Paludisphaera rhizosphaerae: one gene and its partner. The protein of the gene in region 1 interacts with the protein of each later gene in a pairwise test. Links are inferred from orthologs where the notes say so. Each region holds a gene or a part of one and is shown in the gene's direction. Other genes may lie near its edges. The genes, in order: dnaE and G5C50_RS16910.

Region 1 (10,507 bases):
CCTGATGCGCTCCGCGCTGATCGACGAGGCCGTCTGCGACGAGGAGACCGACGCCATGGGCGTCGTGACCCTCATCTACGACCACCACTCCTCGCGAATCTCCAAGCGGCTGACCGACATCCAGCACGAGCACCTGGAGATGGTCGTCACAACCACCCACGTCCACCTGGACGCCGCCCGCTGCCTGGAGGTGATCCTCCTGCGCGGCAAGGCCGCCGCCGTCCGCAACCTCTCCGACGACCTCATCGGCACCAAGGGCGTCGAGACCGGCCGCCTCGTCCTCGCCGCCGCCTCCGCCGTCGTCGACGGACAGGGGCACGCCCACGGGCATGGGCATGCTCATCCGCATCCTCATTGAGGCTCGAGTTCTTGATGCCTGAAGAAGAGTCGACCGAGGCACCAAGGCTTCACGCGAAGCTATTCCCGTCGGAGCCGATCATCGGCGGCCCGTTTCTGAATGCCTTCCACAAGGTCTTGAAGGCGACCTTGCCGGAATGGACCTCTCGCCTGACTGTCCGCGAGGGCGGCGTCGATCGTTGCGTAGTCGGGCCCGACGACGATCTCGCCGCGGCCATCCCGATCGTGCCGAGGATCTCGCCGAGGGGCAGGCAAGGTGCCCACCTTTACGGAGCCTATCGGGGCCTTAGCTTCCTCCTGATTTCCTCGCCCGACAGCCTGCCGCCCAGCCATAACGTGATCAACATCTGCTCGGACGGCCGTCCCGAGATCGAAGGACGGTCTACCCACGAGTGGATCCGAACTTTCTTCGAAGCCGTCGTCGCCGCGATTCCGATCCGGTACGGCCTCGCCTGCGACGGCGAGGAATTTAGCGCGCAGAACAGCATCGCCGACGAATGGAGCGTGGAATTGGTCGGCCGGGACATGACGAAGTCGCTTCCGGGGCTGTACTGGCTCAACTACTTCGGCGAGCCCTACGTCGACTTCATCGGCGAGACTCGCCTGACGACCGCACCTGGCCCGATCGTCCGCAAGGTCGACCACGGCGTGTTCATCGAACTCGCCGAATCCCCCTGGGACTGGCGATCCCCGGCGTACCAGTCGCTCCGGGAGGATGTTCTGAGCCATCTCGGCCCCGAATACTTTTACTCCCTCCAGAACCCCGACCGCCCCACGATCGCCCCGACCTTCACCAGGAGCCAGTCGGCGTTGCCTTGAATCCAACAAGCGACCGGTACAACTCTTCAGCGCCGACAATCCTTTTCCCCACCTGACCGCACACCCGCGAGCATTTCGACGTACAGACTCTTGGATTCGGCCGTCGATCCTTCACATCTCACGACAGATCAGTCGGATCTCGCTTCGATCGTACAACTTGCGAGGACACGTTATGGGCCTCACGTCTCAAGCGGCTTCTTCCATGCGCCGATGCTTCCGTCCCGGCCTCTTCGTCGCGGCGTTCGTGAGCATCCCGGTAGGATGCGGTCAGGGCGAGCAGGCGGGGGAAAAAGCAGCCGCCCTGGCCGAACCGGCAGCCGCCCCCACTGGGCACATGGTTTCCCAGGATGCTTTCATCGCGCCAGATCCAGCGCCCCAGAGTTCCTTTAAGGCAGCAGCCAAGGTTGAGCCTGTCGTCAACGCCGAGAGCTACGCGAAGATCGTCGACAACGGATTCCTTCGCGCCGATCAGCAGCCGCTCTCCACGTTCTCGATCGACGTGGACACCGCATCTTACGCCAACGTGCGCCGCTTCCTGACCCAGGGGATGAGGCCGCCGAAGGACGCCGTGCGGATCGAGGAGTTGATCAACTACTTCCCCTACAACTATCCTCCGCCGAGCGGGGACAACGCCTTCGCGGCTAACGTCGAATTCACCGGGTGCCCCTGGAACGCCGACCATCGCCTCGCGCGGATCGGGCTGAAGGGCAAGGAGATCAAATCCGAGAAGCGTCCGCTCGCGAACCTCGTCTTCCTGCTGGACGTCTCGGGCTCGATGAACAGCCCTAAGAAGCTGCCGCTCTTGAAGTCGGCCCTGAGCATGCTCGTCGAGCAACTCGGCGAGAACGACCGGGTGGCCGTCGTCGTCTATGCCGGCGCCGAGGGCCTCGCGCTGCCGTCGACCTCGTGCGAGAATAAGCAGGCGATCCTCTCGGCGCTCGAGGGCCTGGCGGCCGGCGGATCGACCAACGGCGGTGCGGGGATCGTCCTGGCGTACGAAACGGCCGTCCGCAACTTTATCCCGGGCGGCACGAACCGCGTGATCCTCTGCACCGACGGCGACTTCAACGTCGGCGTCACCAGCCGTGAGGCGCTGACGAGCCTCATCCGGGAGAAGGCCCGCAGCAAGGTCTTCCTCAGCGTCCTCGGCTTCGGCGACGGGAACCTCAAGGACGCGACGATGGAGCAACTCGCCGACCTGGGCAACGGCAATTACGGCTACATCGACTCCCTGGCCGAGGCGAAAAAAGTGCTCGTCGAGCAGATGAGCGGCACCCTCGTCACGATCGCCAAGGACGTCAAGATCCAGGTCGAATTCAACCCCTCGAAGGTCGGCTCGTATCGCCTGATCGGCTACGAGAACCGCGTCATGGCCGCCGAGGACTTCAACAACGACGCCAAGGACGCCGGCGAGATCGGCGCAGGCCACACGGTCACGGCCCTCTACGAAATCGTCCCGCCCGGCGCGCCCGTCGATCCGAGCGTCGACCCGCTCAAGTACGCGAAGCCCGACGTATCGGCCGTCTCGCTCGGATCGCCGGAGACGCTCACGGTGAAGGTCCGCTTCAAGGCCCCTGAGGGGGACGAGAGCAAGAAGATCGAGCAAGGGTTCGTCGACGAGGGGCGCGGTCTCCCCGAGGCTTCGGCCGACTTCCGATTCGCCGCCGCCGTGGCCTCGTTCGGGATGTTGCTCCGCGACTCGCCCCACAAGGGGGCCGCCACCTTCGGCAAGGTCGCGGAGTTGGCGGAGACGGGGCTGGGGGACGACCCCTCGGGATATCGCAGGGAATTCCTCGGCCTGGTTCGGACAGCGTCCGACCACCCCGATCGATCCGGGCCGCACTGAGGCATCCCCGCGCCGAAGGGTTCGACCCGCCGGGACTCGCGTGGTATACTGAACGTGGACGCCCGTGCACGCGCAACCGGCGTCATCGCTGCCACGGGAGCAATCGGGAATGTCGAGCCGACCGTTCTGCCATCTTCACTGCCACAGCCACTACAGCCTGCTCGACGGGGCCAACAAGCTCCCCGACCTGGTGAAGCATGTGAAGTCGAGCGGCATGTCGGCGGTTGCGGTGACGGACCACGGCAACCTCTTCGGCGCAGTGGAGTTTCTCCGCGAGGCCAAGTACGCGGGCGTGAAGCCGATCGTCGGCATCGAGGCCTACGTCGCGCCGGGCAAGCGGACGGACCGTTCGAACAGCGGCTCGGGCGAGGAGAAGTTCGCCTACCACCTGACGCTGCTGGCGAAGAACGGCACGGGCTTTCGCAACCTGCTGCGGCTGTCGTCGCGGTCGTACCAGGAGGGCTACTACTACAAGCCCCGCATCGACAAGGAGTTGCTGGCCCGCTACAGCGACGGGCTGATCTGCCTGTCGGGCTGCGTGGGGTCGGAGTTCTCCCAGCACCTGCTGCACGACCGCTTCGAGCAAGCCGAAAAGCTGGCGATCTGGTATCAGCAGACCTTCGGCGAGGGGAACTTCTACGTCGAGATCCAGGACAACGGCCTTCAAATCCAGCGCGACGCCCGCGAGCGCCAGGTCGACCTCGCCCGCAGGCTGGGCCTGCCGATCGTCGCCACCAGCGACGCCCACTACCTGAAGCAGGAAGACCACCTCTCGCACGACGTCCTGCTCTGCATCAACACCGGCAAGACGATCGACCAGCCGCTGGACAAGCCGCGGTTCGTGGACGACTCCGGCAACAAGATCTCCGACCAGTTCCACGTCCGCACGCCCGACGAGATGTACGCGGCCGCCAAGGGGTATGAAGAGGCCCTGAAGCAGTCCACGCTCATCGCCGAGATGGTCGAGGACAACTACGCCAGCGCCGAGCTGGGCAAGCGGCAGTTCCCCTCGTTCCAGCCTCCGGACGAGAAAACCCCCGAGCAGTATCTTCGCGACCTGTGCGATCAAGGACTCCGCGAGCGATACCCATCTCCCACCCCGCCGGAGGTCCTGGAGCGGCTCGACCACGAGCTGGCTACGATCAACCGGATGGGCTTCGCCTCGTACTTCCTGATCGTCTGGGACTTCGTCCGCTACGCCCGCGAGAACAACATCCCGGCGTTGGCGAGAGGCTCGGCGTGCGGGGCGCTCGTGGCGTACGCGCTGCGGCTCAGCGACGTCTGCCCGCTCAAGTACGACCTCCTGTTCGAGCGGTTCCTGGACCCAAACCGGTCGGAAGCGCCTGATATCGACATCGACCTCTGCCAGGAACGGCGGTACGAGGTCATCGAGTACGTCCGGCGCAAGTACGGCGACGCCAACGTCGCGCAAATCGGCACGTTCGGCACGATGAAGGCCAAGGCCGCCATCAAGGACGTCGGCCGGGCGATGAACATGCCGCTGTCGCGGGTCGAGGAGATCAACAAGCTGATCCCGACCCGCCTGAACATCACCCTCGACGAGGCCATCGCCGAGGAGCCGATGCTCCGCAAGCTCAGCGAGTCCGACCCGGAGGTCGAGAAGCTCCTGAATTTCGCCCGCCGGCTGGAGGGCTCGGCGCGCAACGCCAGCACGCACGCCGCCGGCGTGGTGATCGCCGACCAGGCGCTGGAGAGCCTCGTCCCGCTGCAGGTGATCCGCCGCGGCGACAAGGAGGAGGTCGTCTGCACCCAGTGGGACATGGGCGACGTCGAGAAGGCCGGCCTTCTCAAGATGGACTTCCTCGGCCTCCGCAACCTGACCACGCTCCAGGCGGCCGTGAAGCTCATCACCGAGCGCCACCCCGAGGACAACCTGGACCTCGGCAAACTCCCGCTCGACGACCCCGAGGCCTTCGCGCTGCTCCAGCGCGGCGAGACCAAGGGCGTGTTCCAGCTCGAATCGGCGGGCATCCGCGACCTGCTGGTGAAGATGAAGCCCGACCGCTTCGCGGACATCATCGCCACCAACGCGCTCTATCGTCCCGGCCCGCTCAACGGCGGTATGGTCGACGAGTACGTCGACGTCAAGAACAAGCGGAAGGAAGCCTCCTATCTGCATCCCGTGCTGCGGGAAGTCCTGGAAGAGACCTACGGGGTCATGGTCTACCAGGAACAGGTCATGCGGATCCTCAACCGCCTGGGGGACATCGAGCTCTCCAAGGCGTACGCCTGCATCAAGGCCATCTCCAAGAAGAAGATGGAGACCATCGCCGAGGGCCGCGACCAGTTCATCAAGGGCGCCATCGCCAAGGGGCTGGAGAAGGACAAGGCTGCGGGCATCTTCGAGCTGATCGTCTTCTTCGGCGGCTACGGCTTCAACAAGTCGCACTCCACGGCCTACGCACTGGTGGCCTACCAGACGGCCTACCTCAAGTCGCACTACCCCACGGAGTACATGGCGGCCGTCCTCTCGTCCGAGATGGGGGGCGCCGAGCGCGATAAGTTCTTCGTTGAACATATCGATGACTGCCGCCGCATGAACATCGAGGTCCTGCCGCCCAACGTCAACCAGGGCGAGGCCACGTTCACCGTCCACACCGAGGGGAAGATCGAGTTCGGCCTGGAGGCCATCAAGGGCGTCGGCGCCAAGGCCGTCGAGGCGATCATCAAGGCCCGCGCCAAGGACGGGCCGTTCAAGAGCCTGGAAGACTTCTTCGAGCGGATCTCCAACCGTGACGTCTCCGCCGCCGCCGCCGAGACCCTCATCCGCGCCGGGGCGTTCGACTTCCTGGGCGCCCGGCGGTCGCAGTTGCTGGCCATCCTCCCCCGCGCCATGCAGGGGGGCCAGTCCAAGCAGGAGGACCGCAAGCGCGGCCAGCGCGGGCTGTTCGACGACGACGACACGGCCCCGGCCTCGAACGGCCCGGTCGCGTCCAACCTGCCGGACGTCCCCGAGCTGCCGGACGTCGAGCGGCTCCTGGGCGAGAAGAAAGCCCTGGGCTTCTACATGTCCAGCCACCCGCTCTCCCGCTACGCCGACAAGCTGGAGGCCCTGGCGACCCACCGCGCGGCGGACATCGCGGCGGCGGCTGCGAAGCTCAAGGAGTCTTCCGGCGGCTCGTCGGGCGGGGGCGGCGGTCGGGGCGGGTTCCGCGGCGGCGGCGGCGGCGGCGGCAACCGGATGGAGGTGATCCTGGGCGGGCTGGTGACGAACGTGCAGGTCCGCAACGTTCAGAAGAGCCGGTCCGGGCTCACTCGCATGGCCAAATTCACCTTTGAAGACCTGAGCGGCTCCACGCCGGCCATGCTCTGGCCGGAGGAGTTCGCCAAGATGGGCGACGTCATCAAGGACGACGCCATCGGCTTCATCAAGGGGACCATCGACCTCAGCCGGGAGCCCGCCGAGATCGTCGTCAGCCGATTCATCCCGATCGAGAACGCCGACGCCGAGCTGTCCAAGGGGGTTGTCGTCACGCTCCGCAAGGGGGTCCAGCAGCAGGAGGACCTGGAACGGCTGCTGCGGATCGTCCGCGTCCGCCCGGGGAACCTGGACCTCTACCTGGAGATCTTTGGCATCGAGAACGTCCGCCGCGTGATCTACCGCGCGGGGGCGTCGATGAAGGTCAAGTACGACGACCGGATGGTCTCCGAGATGGGCTCGGTCGTCGGCCCGGCGAACGTCCGCCTGCTGGGCGCCCGCGGCGCCACCGCCCGCGCCGAGGTCCTCACCGCGTCCGCGCCCTCGCCCGCCGTCGGCCGCGACGAGCCGATGGAAGACGGGATGGAATCCGGGGACGACGATTGAGCTTCTCGCGTGCGAAGGCTCTTATTTCTGTCCCCTCTCCCACCGGGAGTGGGTGGCCCGAAGGGCAATACTGTTCGGCACGACTTGCATATAAGCCATCGGAGGCGATTGCCTCCCTTCTCCTCTGGTGGGAGAAGGTGCCCCGTAGGGGCGGATGAGGGGGGTCATAACCGTCGGCGGACGTTGGGATCCCCCTCATCCGGCCTTCGGCCACCTTCTCCCACCAGGGGAGAAGGGAGGTTTCCATCGCTTCTTCTGAAGCTCAATTCCCGTGCCGAACAGTATTGGCCCGAAGGGCCGGGTGAGGGTCGTCGGACTGTAGGCATAGCCTGATATCATGGCTGGCCGCGTCCAGCAGGCCCTCCGCGCTCCCACAACCCTCACCCGCCGCTGCGCGGCACCCTCTCCCGGTGGGAGAGGGGACTTCAATCGCCGCCTGGCTCGTCTTCGTCCATCGGCAAATCCTCATCCTTCGGCTCCGGGCGGCGGAGGGCGGGGAGTTCGATGGTGAAGGTGGAGCCTCGGCCCAGCTGGGACGTCACCTGGATCGTCCCGCCGTGCTCGCGGACGATCTTCTGCGAGACCGGCAGGCCCAGGCCGGTCCCGCGCGAGCCCTTGCTGCTGGCGAAGATCTGGAAGATGCCCGCGATATCGTCCTCGGCGATCCCCTTGCCGTTGTCCTGCACGCGGATGCGGACCACGCCCGTGTCGGCGGCGTTCTCGATCGAGACGGCCACTCGGGGCTGGTTCGCTCCTTCGGCGGCGTCGATCGCGTTGGTCACCACGTTCAGCACGGCGCGGTGGATGCCGTCCGGGTCGACCCAGATCTTGGGGAGAGCCTCGCAGGGGGCCCAGTCGAGCTTCACCTCGAACTCCGCGGCGCGTGACTGCATCAGCTCCACGACGTCGCCGACGGTCTCGTTCAGGTCGGTCGGCTCCAGGGCGGGCTCGCGGTCCTTGCTGAACGAGAGCATGTCCATGACGAGGTTGTAGATCTTCGTTTGGTTCTTCTCGACGATCGTCCAGCCCCGGCGCACGATCGACTCGTCCTTCTCGTTGAGGCCCAGGTCGATCAGGTAGCTCCCCCCGCGCACGCCTTGAAGGATGTTCTTGATGTGGTGCGAGAGCGTGGCGATCGTTTGTCCGACGGCGGCCAGGCGTTCGGCCTGGATCTTGTCGTTGTAGAAGGTGGTGTTCTCGATGGCCAGCCCGGCCTGGTGGCCGATGGCGACCATCAGCATCAGGTGGTCCTGCGAGAACTTCCCGCGACGCCCCGGCTTGCCCACGGGGATGAGGGCGGAGCCGTCGGACTGGATGTCGGCGTAGAGGACGCCCAGCGTGGTGTGGCGGCCCTGGACGGGGACGCAGATGGCCTCCCGGATGCGGAAGTCCATGATCGATTCGGCCGGGCCGAACCGCTTGTCGCCGGGGGCGTCGGACGTGATGACCCCCTGCCCTTGCTCCAGCACGTAGTCGGTGATCGTGCTGGAGATCGTCATCCGCTCCTCGGCGTCGGCCGGGATCCGCCAGCGGACGGCCTTGGGGACGAGCGCTCCGGATTCATCACGCAGCAGGATCGCGCCCCGGTCGGCGCCGATCGACTCGAAGACCAGCTCCAGCACCTGCGGCAGCAGCGAGTCCACGTCCAGGATATTGCTGACGGCCTGCGTGGCTCGGTACATCACCGAGAGGTTCATCAGCCGCTCGCGGAGCCATCCCGCAGCGCCGTCGGGCTGCTGAAGGACCCGCGAACCCTCGTCGGAGGGGATGCTGCGGAGGATGGCCGAGCGGTCCTCCGGGCTGCTCTTGCTCAGCAGGTCGACCCGCGTCGTCAGGTCGCGCCGGCTGTCGAGCACGCCCTCATTGTAGAGCATGACCGTCTGGCCGAGCTGCAGCCGGTCCCCGGAGCGCAGGGGGGCCTGATCGACCAGGTGGCCGTTGATGAACGTGCCGTTGGCCGACCCCAGGTCGACGATCCGGAAGACGTCGTCCTCCAGCCGGATCTCCGCGTGCCGGCGCGAGACCTCGGTGTCGTGCAGGCGGATCGGGTTCGAGGCGTCCCGGCCCAGCCCCACGGCGCTGGACTGGAACTCGAACCGCTTGCCCTGATCGGCCCCCTGGATGACGAACAAGGAGGCCACGGGGTTCAAGCTCCTCGGCTGGGCGTGGAAGAGGAAGAGGCGGACGGACGGCGATCTCAGAAAGACACCCCGTCACCGTAACCCATGCCTCCGAGCCCGTCAACCGCCGGCGCGAGCGTCACTCATCCAGGACCATAACGACCTTCCCTCCTCGCGGGGGAGGGCGGCCGCTCAGGAGTTGCCAGTTGTCCGTTGTCAGGAACAATCGTGGGTTGTTCTGGCTAAGAACTGAGAACCGGCAACTGAGAACTCCCTGTCAGTCGTCCCGACGCCTCATTAACCGACGCCCTCGCAGCCCGGCCGCCCCGATGACCGCGATCGACGCCGAGACCCACGCCGAGGGCTCCGGCACCGGCGCGGCAACCACGTTAACCGTGTAGTTCGCGCTGATCGTCACTCTGTCGCCGGCGGCGGTGGTCACGCCGACATCGAAGGTCGCCGGAGCACCATTGATGTTCACGCTATACAGGCCCACCGCGGACGTTGGGTCGATCGTCACCGTGAACAAGGCGCCCGTGTACGTTCCCCCGCTCGGGAGCGTGAAGAAGATGGGACTCGCCTCCAGGCGCGTCGAGGTCCCGGCCAGATAGGGGAAATAGACCCCCGTACTGGCGAGGCTGGCGCCCGGGTCCAGGTGCAACGTGCCCGTGAACGTGTAGGAAAACGAGTCGGAGGCCAGGGTGACCGTCGGGTTTGGGACGTCCAGCGTGACGGTGCTCGCCGCGTCGGCTGGGGCGGCGAGGCCGCCGATGAGCAGGGTGGCGGCGAGGGCGGCCGCGATTCGGGACTTGAGGCGCATCGGCTTCATCGCTCCTGAGGGTTCCGCGCGATTCGACTTCGAAATCGAACAACCCCCAGAGATATAACCGATCTCCCAGGCCTTTTTAAGGTCATATCCAAATGTTGACAATAATCACCGCGTCCCGTGCTAACGCTTCGGGGGGTGAGGAGGATGATCTCGAAGCGGGGGCGGGGCCGGGCCTCGTCGCCGATCGCACGCCACCGGCATACATCCCGAAGGCTGGGTCGAGACCCAGCTTGGAAAAGGCGACGTTCGCGCGTGCTGGGTCCGGCCCCAGCCTACCAGCTTATCGGTCAGGCTGATCAGTTGCGGAGGAGCCGACGCCCTCGCAACCCGGCCGCCGCGACGACCGCCATCGACGCCGAGACCCACGCTGAAGGTTCGGGGACGGCATCCAGTGCGCCCGGACCTGACCCCGAGGCCGAGACCAGCAGCGAGTAGTTCACGTAAATGACCTTGCTGTCGCCGGTCGTGAAGTTGCTTTCCATGATCTGGAAGGTGGGCGCAGCGGTGCCCGAGGAGTTCTTGTCGTAGAGCCCCGCCAGCGTGGTGGGGTTGATCGTCACGCTGAAGAGGACGCCGGCGTAGGTTCCGCCGGTTGGATTCAGCGGCAGGCTGGCGACAGTGCCGATCAGGCCGACCTTAGGCCCGGCGTAAGGGTTATACAGACCGAAGCCAGCCAGACTGTACCCCTCGTCGAGCGTGAACGTCCCCGT
Region 2 (9,101 bases), on another replicon or contig:
GCCGCATACGCCCCGTTGGCGCCTTCATCGGCCGAGGTCTGCTGGGTGTTCGAGACGTACGACAGTTGAATGCGGAACCGGGAGCCGTCGTTGGTTACGACGTTCACCGCCTGGCCGCCCCGAATCGTCTGGATCGCCGGAGCCAGGATCGTCCGGTGCGTCTGCTTGACCCCCGGAGCGTCCTTGGTGAACGCCGGGAAGCCGACGTAGCGGGCGAGCTTCGCCGAGGGGTTGTTCAACAGCTTCTGCGAGAGCGTCAGATACTGGTGCAGCGACACGGGAGAGGCGCTGGAGAGAACCACCCGCTCTTCCAGCGGGGCCTCCGCCGTCGGCTTGAAGGCGTGGCGCAGCCGACGGTTGCGGTTCGAGGGGGCCGACATGCGACGATCCTCCATGATCGCAGAAGAGCGAGGCGGCGCCCGGCGGAACTCCTCCCCCGACCACCCGGCCAGGGTCCGACGCCGCGAGGGAACCCGGCGCGACTCCGTCGCCGATTCCCTGACGCCTTCTGTATCGGCCCCCTGAACTCCGCCGGCTCTCCCAAACGGCCCCGACTTGGAGTCGGTCGCGCCAGCCGCGCCGAACGTGCGGGTCCTGACGGCGCATGGAAAGGCCCGACGCGCCTCCGCGTCGGGCCCGGAGAAGTTCAGAGATCGCCGCGTTCGCCAGCCGCGAAGGTGTCGCCCTGGTTGATGTCGCCGGTCTGGAGGCCCTTGGTGAACCACCGGATCCGCTGCTCGGAGCTGCCGTGGGTGAACGAGTCAGGGACAACGTAGCCCTGCGCCTGGCGCTGGAGCGCGTCGTCGCCGATCGCGTTCGCGGCTCGGAGGCCGTTCTCGATGTCCCCCTCCTCCAGGATGCGCCGCTTCAACTGGATGTCATGGGCCCAGACGCCGGCGAAGAAGTCGGCCTGGAGCTCCAGCATGACGGACAATCGGTTGGCGTCTTCCTTGCTCACCTGCTGTTGCAGCCGCGAGATCTTCTCGCTGATCCCCAGCAGGTTTTGGACGTGGTGGCCGACCTCGTGGGCGAGCACGTACGCCTGGGCGAACTCGCCGGGGGCGTTGAAGCGGTTCTTCAACTCGTCGTAGAACGCAAGGTCGATGTAAACCTTCATGTCCCCCGGGCAATAGAACGGCCCGACCGCCGAGCTGGCCAGGCCGCAGCCCTGGGTCGTCACCTGGTTGGAGAACAGGACGAGGGTTGGATGCTCGTACCGGCGTCCCATCTTGGCGAACTGCTCGTCCCAAACGTCCTCGGTCATCCCCATCAGGGTTCGGACGAACTTGCCCTGCTCCTTCTCCTCCGGGCTCAGCTCGCGCTGCTGGGCTGCGCCGCCGCCACCGCCACCGCCTCCACCGCCTCCGAAGATCTGAAGGAGAGGCCGCGGGTCGATCCCGAAGAACATCGCCAGGAGGATCACGATCAATGTACCGAGTCCGCCGATAACGGCCGGTGACATGCCCCGACGATCCTCGACGTTCTCGCTCTCACGTCCACCTTGCCATCGCATTGGGGTGCCGCTCCCGGTTGTTCTTCATCGAATCAAAAGACCGCGCCCGTCGACTTGCGGGAAGATCTGCGCGACCGTCATGGTCAAAGGGTATTTGCACCCTCAAGGCATGGCAAGGGGCGTGCCGTTTCGGGTGCGAAATCGGTCCGCCGGACCAATCACTCGGTGATCGTCTCCAGCAGGCGGCAGCCGATCCAGTAGACGGAGCCGGCGTGGGGGCCGTCGGCGATGCTGACGCGTGCGTCGTCGCCGTCGATCGCCAGAACGTCGACCCGGGTCCCGGTCGACAGGAAGACGGTTTCCACGGGGGGAGCTTCACCCTTGCGAAGGGGCTTGCGGCCCTTGGCCGTGGGATCGGGGAGGGTCTCCAGGGTGACTTCCGAGGCCCCCCCTTCCCCAACGACCTTCGCTCTGCCGCCGACGCGAAGATCCCACAGCCCAGCCGCGCCCGGCTTCGGCCCGCAGCCGAGCACCGTCGCGGGAACCAGAACCGTCGCCAGGAACGCTCGACGGTCCATCCGAATGCCCTTCATTAATAGGAGTCCGACGACAGGACCTCGCCGCCGGCGAGGCTCGCCAACGCCCACCAAGTCGGTAGGGCGATCGAGTCCTTGAAGAATCGGGCGGAGCCGTCGGCCATCAGGCCGTTCACGCCGCCGGGGTGCTTGCTCCGCGCCGCGACGTTGAGCGAAAGCTGGTTCCAGAACGGGTCGCTCTTGTCGCTGTGCGGCAGACCGCCCCGGCAGTCGACCTGGGGATCGTTGGGGCGTCGGCGGTTGTTGTACATGCTGTGGCCGGGGGCGCCGTAGAACCACTTGCTGCCGCGCGTCACCTGGAAGCCGGGGGGCGAGTTGGTGACGCAGAGCGACTGATAGTCGGCGTCGGACGTGATCGGCGGGCCGCTCGTCGTATTGTTTCCCGTGATGACGAAGCCGTTCAGAGGGGCCTGGGCGAACGTCATCCCCGGGACCGACCGGATCGACTCCGCAATCACAACCGTGTTCGACGTCCCGTCCGTCACGGCCCCGATCGTTGTCGCCTTGTTCTCTGTGAACATGCCGTCGGGACGGATCCCCAACGCCGCGCCGGAGGCGTCCAACGGGCTCTGGACCACGGGGTAGAGGCTGCCGACGCAGACCGGGTAGTTGTGCATGCCGTAGTTCGTCTGGGCGTATTGCGGCGGGCTGGGGTCGCTGGGGCAGAGGAACGTCGAGATGAAGATGCCGCCGGCCGTGGTGTTGGCGGGGTCGATGTCGGGCGAGAGGTTGAAGTTGAAGGCGTTGAAGACGACGCCCAGCTCAATCTGAGGAAGGAGTTGGGCGTAGGCCCCCCACGTGTTCCCCCGGCCGGCGATATGGCTGTTGATCCGCCCTGGCGGGAAGGCGTTGTGCGTCGAGACGTAGTTGTGAAGCCCCAGGCCGATCTGCTTGAGGTTGTTCACGCATTGGGCCCGCCGGGCCGCCTCGCGGGCCGACTGCACGGCCGGCAGCAGCAGCGCGATCAAGACGGCGATGATGGCGATCACCACCAGGAGTTCGATGAGGGTGAAGCCTTTCGACTCGTGCGGCTGTCGCATGTCGCGTCCTCAGAGTGTGTTGGTCGCAGGTGTCGAGTTCGGTCGGATTGTAAACCGCCGGGATTCGGCTTGTACACTCGTCGTCGCACGGAGGGGAAACCGGCGCGGTCTCTTCTGGCCGCGGTTCGGCCTTGCCGGTAGTCTATCTGGACGCCGACGGGCCGCGCGGCCCGTCCTCGCTCTCCGTCGACGCAATCGGGGGGCCCCTTCCTTGTCTAGAGGCCCCACTCTTGAAGTTCCCAAGAAGGAGTATTGCATGAAGAGCCTGATCTGCGGCGCCAGCCTGGCGGTCTTGATCGTCGCCGGCCTGATCTCCGCCCGGGTCGACGCCGCCGCCGACGACCCGGCCTCCGTCGAGGTCGTCATGAAGAAGCTGTTCGCCGGCAAGACCGCTCCGGCCAAGTCGCTCCAGGCTGCCGCCAAGAGCGACTCGCCCGACTGGGCCAAGGTTAAGGAGGTCTCCGACCTCTTCAGCAAATACGCCCCCGACCTCGGCAAGAACGACCCCCCCAAGGGCGACAAGGCCTCGTGGGCGAAGCTGACCAAGGCCCTGACCGACGAGACCAAGAAGCTCGCCTCGGCCGCTGACAAGAAGGACTCCGGCGAGCTGAAGGCTTCCGCCAAGGCGATCGGCGGCTCGTGCAAGTCCTGCCACGACGCGCACCGCCCCGAGTGATCCCCAAGCCGTCGCCCGCGCTGATGCGAGGCGACGGCTCTCCTCCGCCCCGCTCTCGTTCTGAGACGCCTTCGATGCAGCATCCTCTCCTCTCGGTCAAGTCCTCGCGATTCACCGACAGCGTCATCCGAGGCATGTCGATCGAGGCCCGCCGCCACGGCGCGGTCAACCTTGCGCAGGGGATGCCGGATTTCCCCGCTCCGCAGGTCCTTAAGGACGCCGCCTGCCGCGCCATCCAGGACGACGTCAACCAGTACGCGATCACCTGGGGCGCCCACGACCTCCGCCATGCGATCGCCGAACACGCCGCCTGGCACCTGGACCTGACCGTCGACCCTGAATCCGAGATCACCGTCACCTGCGGCAGCACCGAGGCGATGCTCGTCGCCCTGCTCTCGATCATCAACCCCGGCGACGAGGTGATCCTCTCGCAGCCCTTCTACGAGAACTACTGGCCTGACTGCGTTCTCGCCGGCGCGACGCCCCGGTTCGTCCCCGTCCGTCCCCCCGACTGGAGCTTCGACCCCGACGAGTTGGCCGCCGCCTTCAATGACCGCACCAAGGCCATCGTGCTCTGCAACCCGAACAACCCCACGGGGGGCGTCTGCTCGCGCGAGGAGCTGGAGGCCGTCGCCGCCCTCTGCCGCAAGTGGGACGTGATCGGGATCACCGACGAGATCTACGAGCACATCGTCTACGACGGCCGTAAACACGTCGCTCTGGCGTCGCTCGACGGCATGTGGGAGCGGTCGGTCACGGTCGGCGGGATGTCGAAGACGTACTCCGTCACCGGCTGGCGGGTCGGCACGATCCTCGCGCCGACGCATCTGACCAAGGCGTTCCGCCAGGTCCACGACTTTGTGTCGATCGGCGCGGCGGCCCCGCTCCAGGAGGCTGGGGCCGTCGCCTATCGGCTGCCCCGCGAATACTACGACGGCCTCGCCGCCTCCTACCAGGCGCGGCGCGACCGCTTCAGCCAGGTGCTCTGGGACGTCGGCTTCGAGTTCGCCGCGCCGCAGGGGGCGTACTACATCATGGCCGGAATCCGCCCGTTCGGGGCGACCGACGACGTCGCCTTCGCCGAGAAGCTCGTGCGCGAAGTCGGCGTGGCGACCGTCCCCGGTTCCAGCTTCTTCCGCGACAAGGAACTGGGCAGGTCGTACGTCCGCTTCTGCTTCTGCAAGAAGGACGAGACCCTCGACGAGGCGGCCCGTCGCCTACAGGGTCTGAGAGAAGTTGGTTGAGGCGAACCTCCTCCGCTTCTCTGATCCTGTCGCCAAGAGATCGGAAATTCCCGTGGAGTGTCCACGAGAGACATCGCCTCTGGGGGGCAGTTGGCCTTGTCGAACTCAGGGCTGCTGCTTCGCTGCAGCCACAGAGCAAACCGCTGCATCTGGACCCGGATTTGGGATCATCATGAGTTGCGATGAGAAATATCAACACAGCAGAAGAAATTACGAAATTTTAAGTCGCCTGGGTCGTCCCTGTTTGATTGAATGACCACCGGCGGTGTCATGTCGACCGGCCAGGCCTCCGATCGGCGGATTTCTCGACGGCGACGTCCCGCCTACCGTCCTTATCAATTCAAAAACTCAGCCTTGCGTTCGCTCAAAGGCCTCTCCGACCGAGGCTCCCGGGCTTGCACGCCTTCAATGTTCGAAGGCCTCCCGCACACCGCCCCTCGGCGAGGGATTCCCCCCTTTCGACCAGGATGCTCTCCCATGACACCACTCCCACGTCGCGGCTTCACGCTGATCGAGCTCTTGGTGGTGATCGCCATCATCGCCGTCCTGATCGCCCTCCTGCTGCCGGCCGTGCAGGCGGCCCGCGAGGCGGCCCGGCGGGCCCAATGCGTCAACAATCTCAAGCAGATCGGCCTGGCGGTCCATAACTTCGAGAACGCCAACACCAAGTTCCCCGACGGCCAGGGGCCCGTTCCCAAGGTCTCCGGCGCGCTTACCGCCGCGTACATCCGCGGATCGATCCTGACGCTGATTCTGCCCTATATGGAGCAGGCTTCGCTGTACGGGGCCTTCAACCTGGACCTCGACGTCCACACCTATCCGGAGAACGAGACGGCGAGGTGTCAGCAGATCGCCTCGTTCGTCTGCCCGTCCGACATGACGGCCAACAAGATGACCGGCAGCAGCGGCCAGCCCTACGGATCGAACAGCTATTACGGCTGCATCGGCGCCACGGCCGCCCAACTCTTCAACACCCCCGCGGTGGGGACGGCGGAGACCAATACGATCCTGCTCGGCATTTTCAATATCACCTTCAATCTGACCGGAAGCATCGCCACCAACCCCGACTTCCGCAAGGTGACTAGCACGGTGACGATCGCCTCGATCACCGACGGCACCAGCAACACGGCGATGTTCTCGGAGACCAAGCGGTCCAGCCAGCCGTCGACGACGACCCAGATCATGGCCAAGGATATGGCCCATCGCTCGCAGGGTTGGACGACGACGGCCGGCAACTACGCGCCCCCCAGCGACTGCGATACCAGCACGTATCTGCCGCTGAACTACCGTGGCCTGCAGTATCACCGGGCGCTTCAGGCGATGTCCACCTACGCCCACACCGTCCCGCCCAACTACAAGGGCTTCGACTGCTTGGATTCAGCGGCCGGCGCTTCACACATTGCGGCCCGCAGCAACCACTCCGGCGGCGTGTGCGTGCTTAACGCCGACGGCTCGGTTCGCTTCGTCAAGGACTCGATTAGCCTGCCGACCTGGATGGCCGTGGGGACCCGCGCCGGCGGCGAGGTCATCAGCGCCGACGCCCTCTGATCTCAGCCCTTCAGCCAGCCGATCGAACGACCGGGCGGCGTCCCCTTGGGGCTCGCCGCCCGGTCTTGCTTTCCAACCATCCCGAACGAGAGACAGATAGGGGAACGCCATGTTTCGAACTATTGTCGCCCCGCTGATCGTCGCGGCCGGCCTGGGAGCCGTCGCCGGCTGCGACGGCGGTCCGACCGTGAACAACAGCGTCACGTCGGCCGAGTCCGAGAACGGCCCGCTCGCCCAGATCGGCGCTCTTTACGCCGCCTTCACCGACACCCAGAAGAAGCCGCCTTCGGGGATCAAGGACTTTGCCTCCTTCGCCGAGTCCATGCCCGAGGGAGTCCAGGGAGTGAGGTCGGGCAATCTGGTTGTGATCTGGAGCGTGAAACTCGACGACACGACCCCCGGCGGTAAGGGAGACTCGGCCGACGAGGTTCTCGCCTACGAGAAGTCGGTCCCGGATTCCGGCGGCTTCGTCCTGATGAAGAATCGCACGATCCGCAAGATGACCGCCGACGAGTTCAAGGCCGCGCCCAAGGCCGCCGGGACGATCGAGGACCCCGCCAAGGCCAAGGTTAAGAAATCCTGACGAAGGCCCCCGAGGCTCGCCTCCTCTCCGTCCTCGGCTGGGGGATTGACAGGGGGCGCAGCCGCGGTAGGATAAGTAGAACGTAGTCCCACCCGCGTCGTCCCTGTCGAGACGCATTGGCCTATGGGCGGAGCCGAGCTGTCGGCCCCCACCAACCTGGCGGCGCCCCGTGCGCGACAATTCCTCGGCGGCCCGCTTCCCGTGGGCCTCACCTTCTCATACAAGCGCCTCCGCGTCCGTCGCGGATCAGGCGTCCTCCGACCGCTTTTGCGAGCCAAGGGCGAGGCGCGATGATCGGATTTCGCGAGCTGGTGTTGATCGCGATGGTCGCCGCGGCGCTCTACGGCCGCTCGGGCGTGCTCAAGAGCGACCGCGCCAAAACCGTCATGCCCTGGATCAGCCCCGTCCGGCGAGGAGGGCGCAAGCCCCCCAAACCCGTCGGAGCCTCGTTGATTCGGGGCGACCGCCTCTTCTGGGCGCTCGCTTTGATCGCCGCGGCGGCCGTGGCCGCCTGGATCGTCACTCGGACCCTGATCGCCGCCGGACCTCATTGATCTGATTTCGAAGTCGACCCGACCGACCCTATTCGACCGACAGAGGACCCAGCCATGCCCCTGCCTCTCGCCTTCCTGCCCAACCTCGGCACGACGGAACTGCTCGTGGTGGCGTTCGTCTCGCTCCTGATGTTCGGCAACCGCCTCCCCAGCGTGATGCGGTCGCTCGGCAAGAGCGTGACCGAGTTCAAGAAGGGCGTCGCCGGCATCGAGGACGAACTCGACCAGGCCGTCAACGCCGACAAGAAGATCACCCCGCCGACCCCCTGACCCGGACCAGAAGCGGATCGACCGCCAGCGCATTACGGAGCCTGCCGCATGCTTCCGAATCTCGGGCCGATGGAGATGATGATCGTCATGGGGCTGGCCGTCTTGCTCTTCGGCAAGCGGCTCCCCGAGGTGGGACGGTCGCTCGGCAAGGGGATCGTCGAGTTCAAGAAGGGCCTCAACGAGGTCACCAGCGCCCTTGACGTCGACTCGTCGTCGTCCTCGGCGATCTCGAACTACACCACCCCGTACCAGGCCCCGAAGTCGTCCTACGAGGGCTCGTCGTCCAGCTCGACCACGGTCGACGAGACCGTCCCCAAGTTCGAGGTCCCCGGCGCAGTTTCGACCACCGCCGAAGCCCCTCCGGCGACGAACTGAGTCGTTGGCGGCTGGTAGGCTGGGTCTTCGGCCCAGCCTACGGGATGTTCGCGGGCCGTCGCGTCGGATCAGAGAAAATCCGCCTTGTGCCGCTTCGCCTCCTCCCGCCGGGCCAGCCGAACGGCCTGGCGGGCGGCGGCGGCCTCGTCGCGGAGGCGGTCGGCCTCAGTGACCGACAGCAAGGGGGGAACCTCGTGGGGGCGCCTCCCCTCGTCGTCGAGCGCGACGTAAAGCGCATAGCCTGAGCCCACCTTGCGCCGACCGGGGTGCTGCAAGGCCTCGGCGTAGATCTCGATCTGGGTCTCGATCGAGGTTCGCCCGGCGTGGGTGACCTCGGCGACGATCTCCACCCGCTCGCCGACGTAGACCGGGCACAGGAACGTCATGGAGTCCATCGCGGCCGTCGTGACCTGGCCCTTGCCGACGTGCCGCAGGGCCGAGACCGCCCCGCATTCGTCGGCCATCCGCAGCATGACCCCGCCGTGCAGCGTGCCGAACGGGTTAGCCTGGCCCGGCACTGTGAGGATCGAGAGGCTTACCCGCGAGTCGATCGCCGCGCGGGGGGCTGTCGGGTCCTCATTCCTGGGAGCGTCCATCGTCGACGCGATCTCCTACGCTGAAGGATCGCCCGCCGCGTCGTCGTTCTCCCGGTCGTTGCGGCGGACTTAATTGAAGTATAAGCCGAACGTCAAACCACCTGATCCAGCCTCGAAAGACCGCCGATGTCCCTCGCCTCCTCCGTGTATCGCGGCCCCGCCGCCG

Evidence for each region.
Region 2: the proteins of dnaE (region 1) and G5C50_RS16910 interact in binary tests that used the Escherichia coli proteins (3 or more experiments, as listed by UniProt). The link is inferred for Paludisphaera rhizosphaerae from one-to-one orthologs.

What each region holds. Positions count from the first base shown.
Region 1 is NZ_JAALCR010000021.1:62,520-73,026, forward strand. The notes cover bases 2,742-7,048. They hold dnaE (DNA polymerase III subunit alpha), read left to right. Parts: upstream 2,742-3,131; coding sequence 3,132-6,848; downstream 6,849-7,048. Other genes in these bases: G5C50_RS23675 (vWA domain-containing protein), read left to right, coding at 2,742-3,022. Outside these bases: nickel-responsive transcriptional regulator NikR, read left to right, coding at 1-358; G5C50_RS23670 (hypothetical protein), read left to right, coding at 373-1,176; more of G5C50_RS23675, read left to right, coding at 1,379-2,741; G5C50_RS23685 (ATP-binding protein), read right to left, coding at 7,274-8,989; G5C50_RS23690 (hypothetical protein), read right to left, coding at 9,246-9,788; G5C50_RS23695 (hypothetical protein), read right to left, coding at 10,094-10,507. UniProt on the Escherichia coli protein: DNA polymerase III is a complex, multichain enzyme responsible for most of the replicative synthesis in bacteria. This DNA polymerase also exhibits 3' to 5' exonuclease activity. The alpha chain is the DNA polymerase catalytic subunit.
Region 2 is NZ_JAALCR010000012.1:87,685-96,785, reverse strand. Bases 3,024-5,924 are described here. They hold G5C50_RS16910 (pyridoxal phosphate-dependent aminotransferase), read left to right. Parts: upstream 3,024-3,839; coding sequence 3,840-5,009; downstream 5,010-5,924. Other genes in these bases: G5C50_RS16905 (DUF1559 family PulG-like putative transporter), read left to right, coding at 5,487-5,924; G5C50_RS16915 (cytochrome c), read left to right, coding at 3,346-3,765; G5C50_RS16920 (DUF1559 family PulG-like putative transporter), read right to left, coding at 3,024-3,089. In the rest of the region: G5C50_RS16935 (hypothetical protein), read right to left, coding at 1-380; ypfJ (KPN_02809 family neutral zinc metallopeptidase), read right to left, coding at 647-1,513; G5C50_RS16925 (hypothetical protein), read right to left, coding at 1,672-2,031; more of G5C50_RS16920, read right to left, coding at 2,046-3,023; more of G5C50_RS16905, read left to right, coding at 5,925-6,557; G5C50_RS16900 (hypothetical protein), read left to right, coding at 6,667-7,140; G5C50_RS16895 (hypothetical protein), read left to right, coding at 7,431-7,694; G5C50_RS16890 (Sec-independent protein translocase subunit TatA/TatB), read left to right, coding at 7,749-7,964; G5C50_RS32715 (Sec-independent protein translocase subunit TatA/TatB), read left to right, coding at 8,013-8,339; G5C50_RS16880 (acyl-CoA thioesterase), read right to left, coding at 8,408-8,935; G5C50_RS16875 (class I SAM-dependent methyltransferase), read left to right, coding at 9,062-9,101. UniProt on the Escherichia coli protein: Shows aminotransferase activity with methionine and histidine as substrates, and to a lesser extent also with phenylalanine.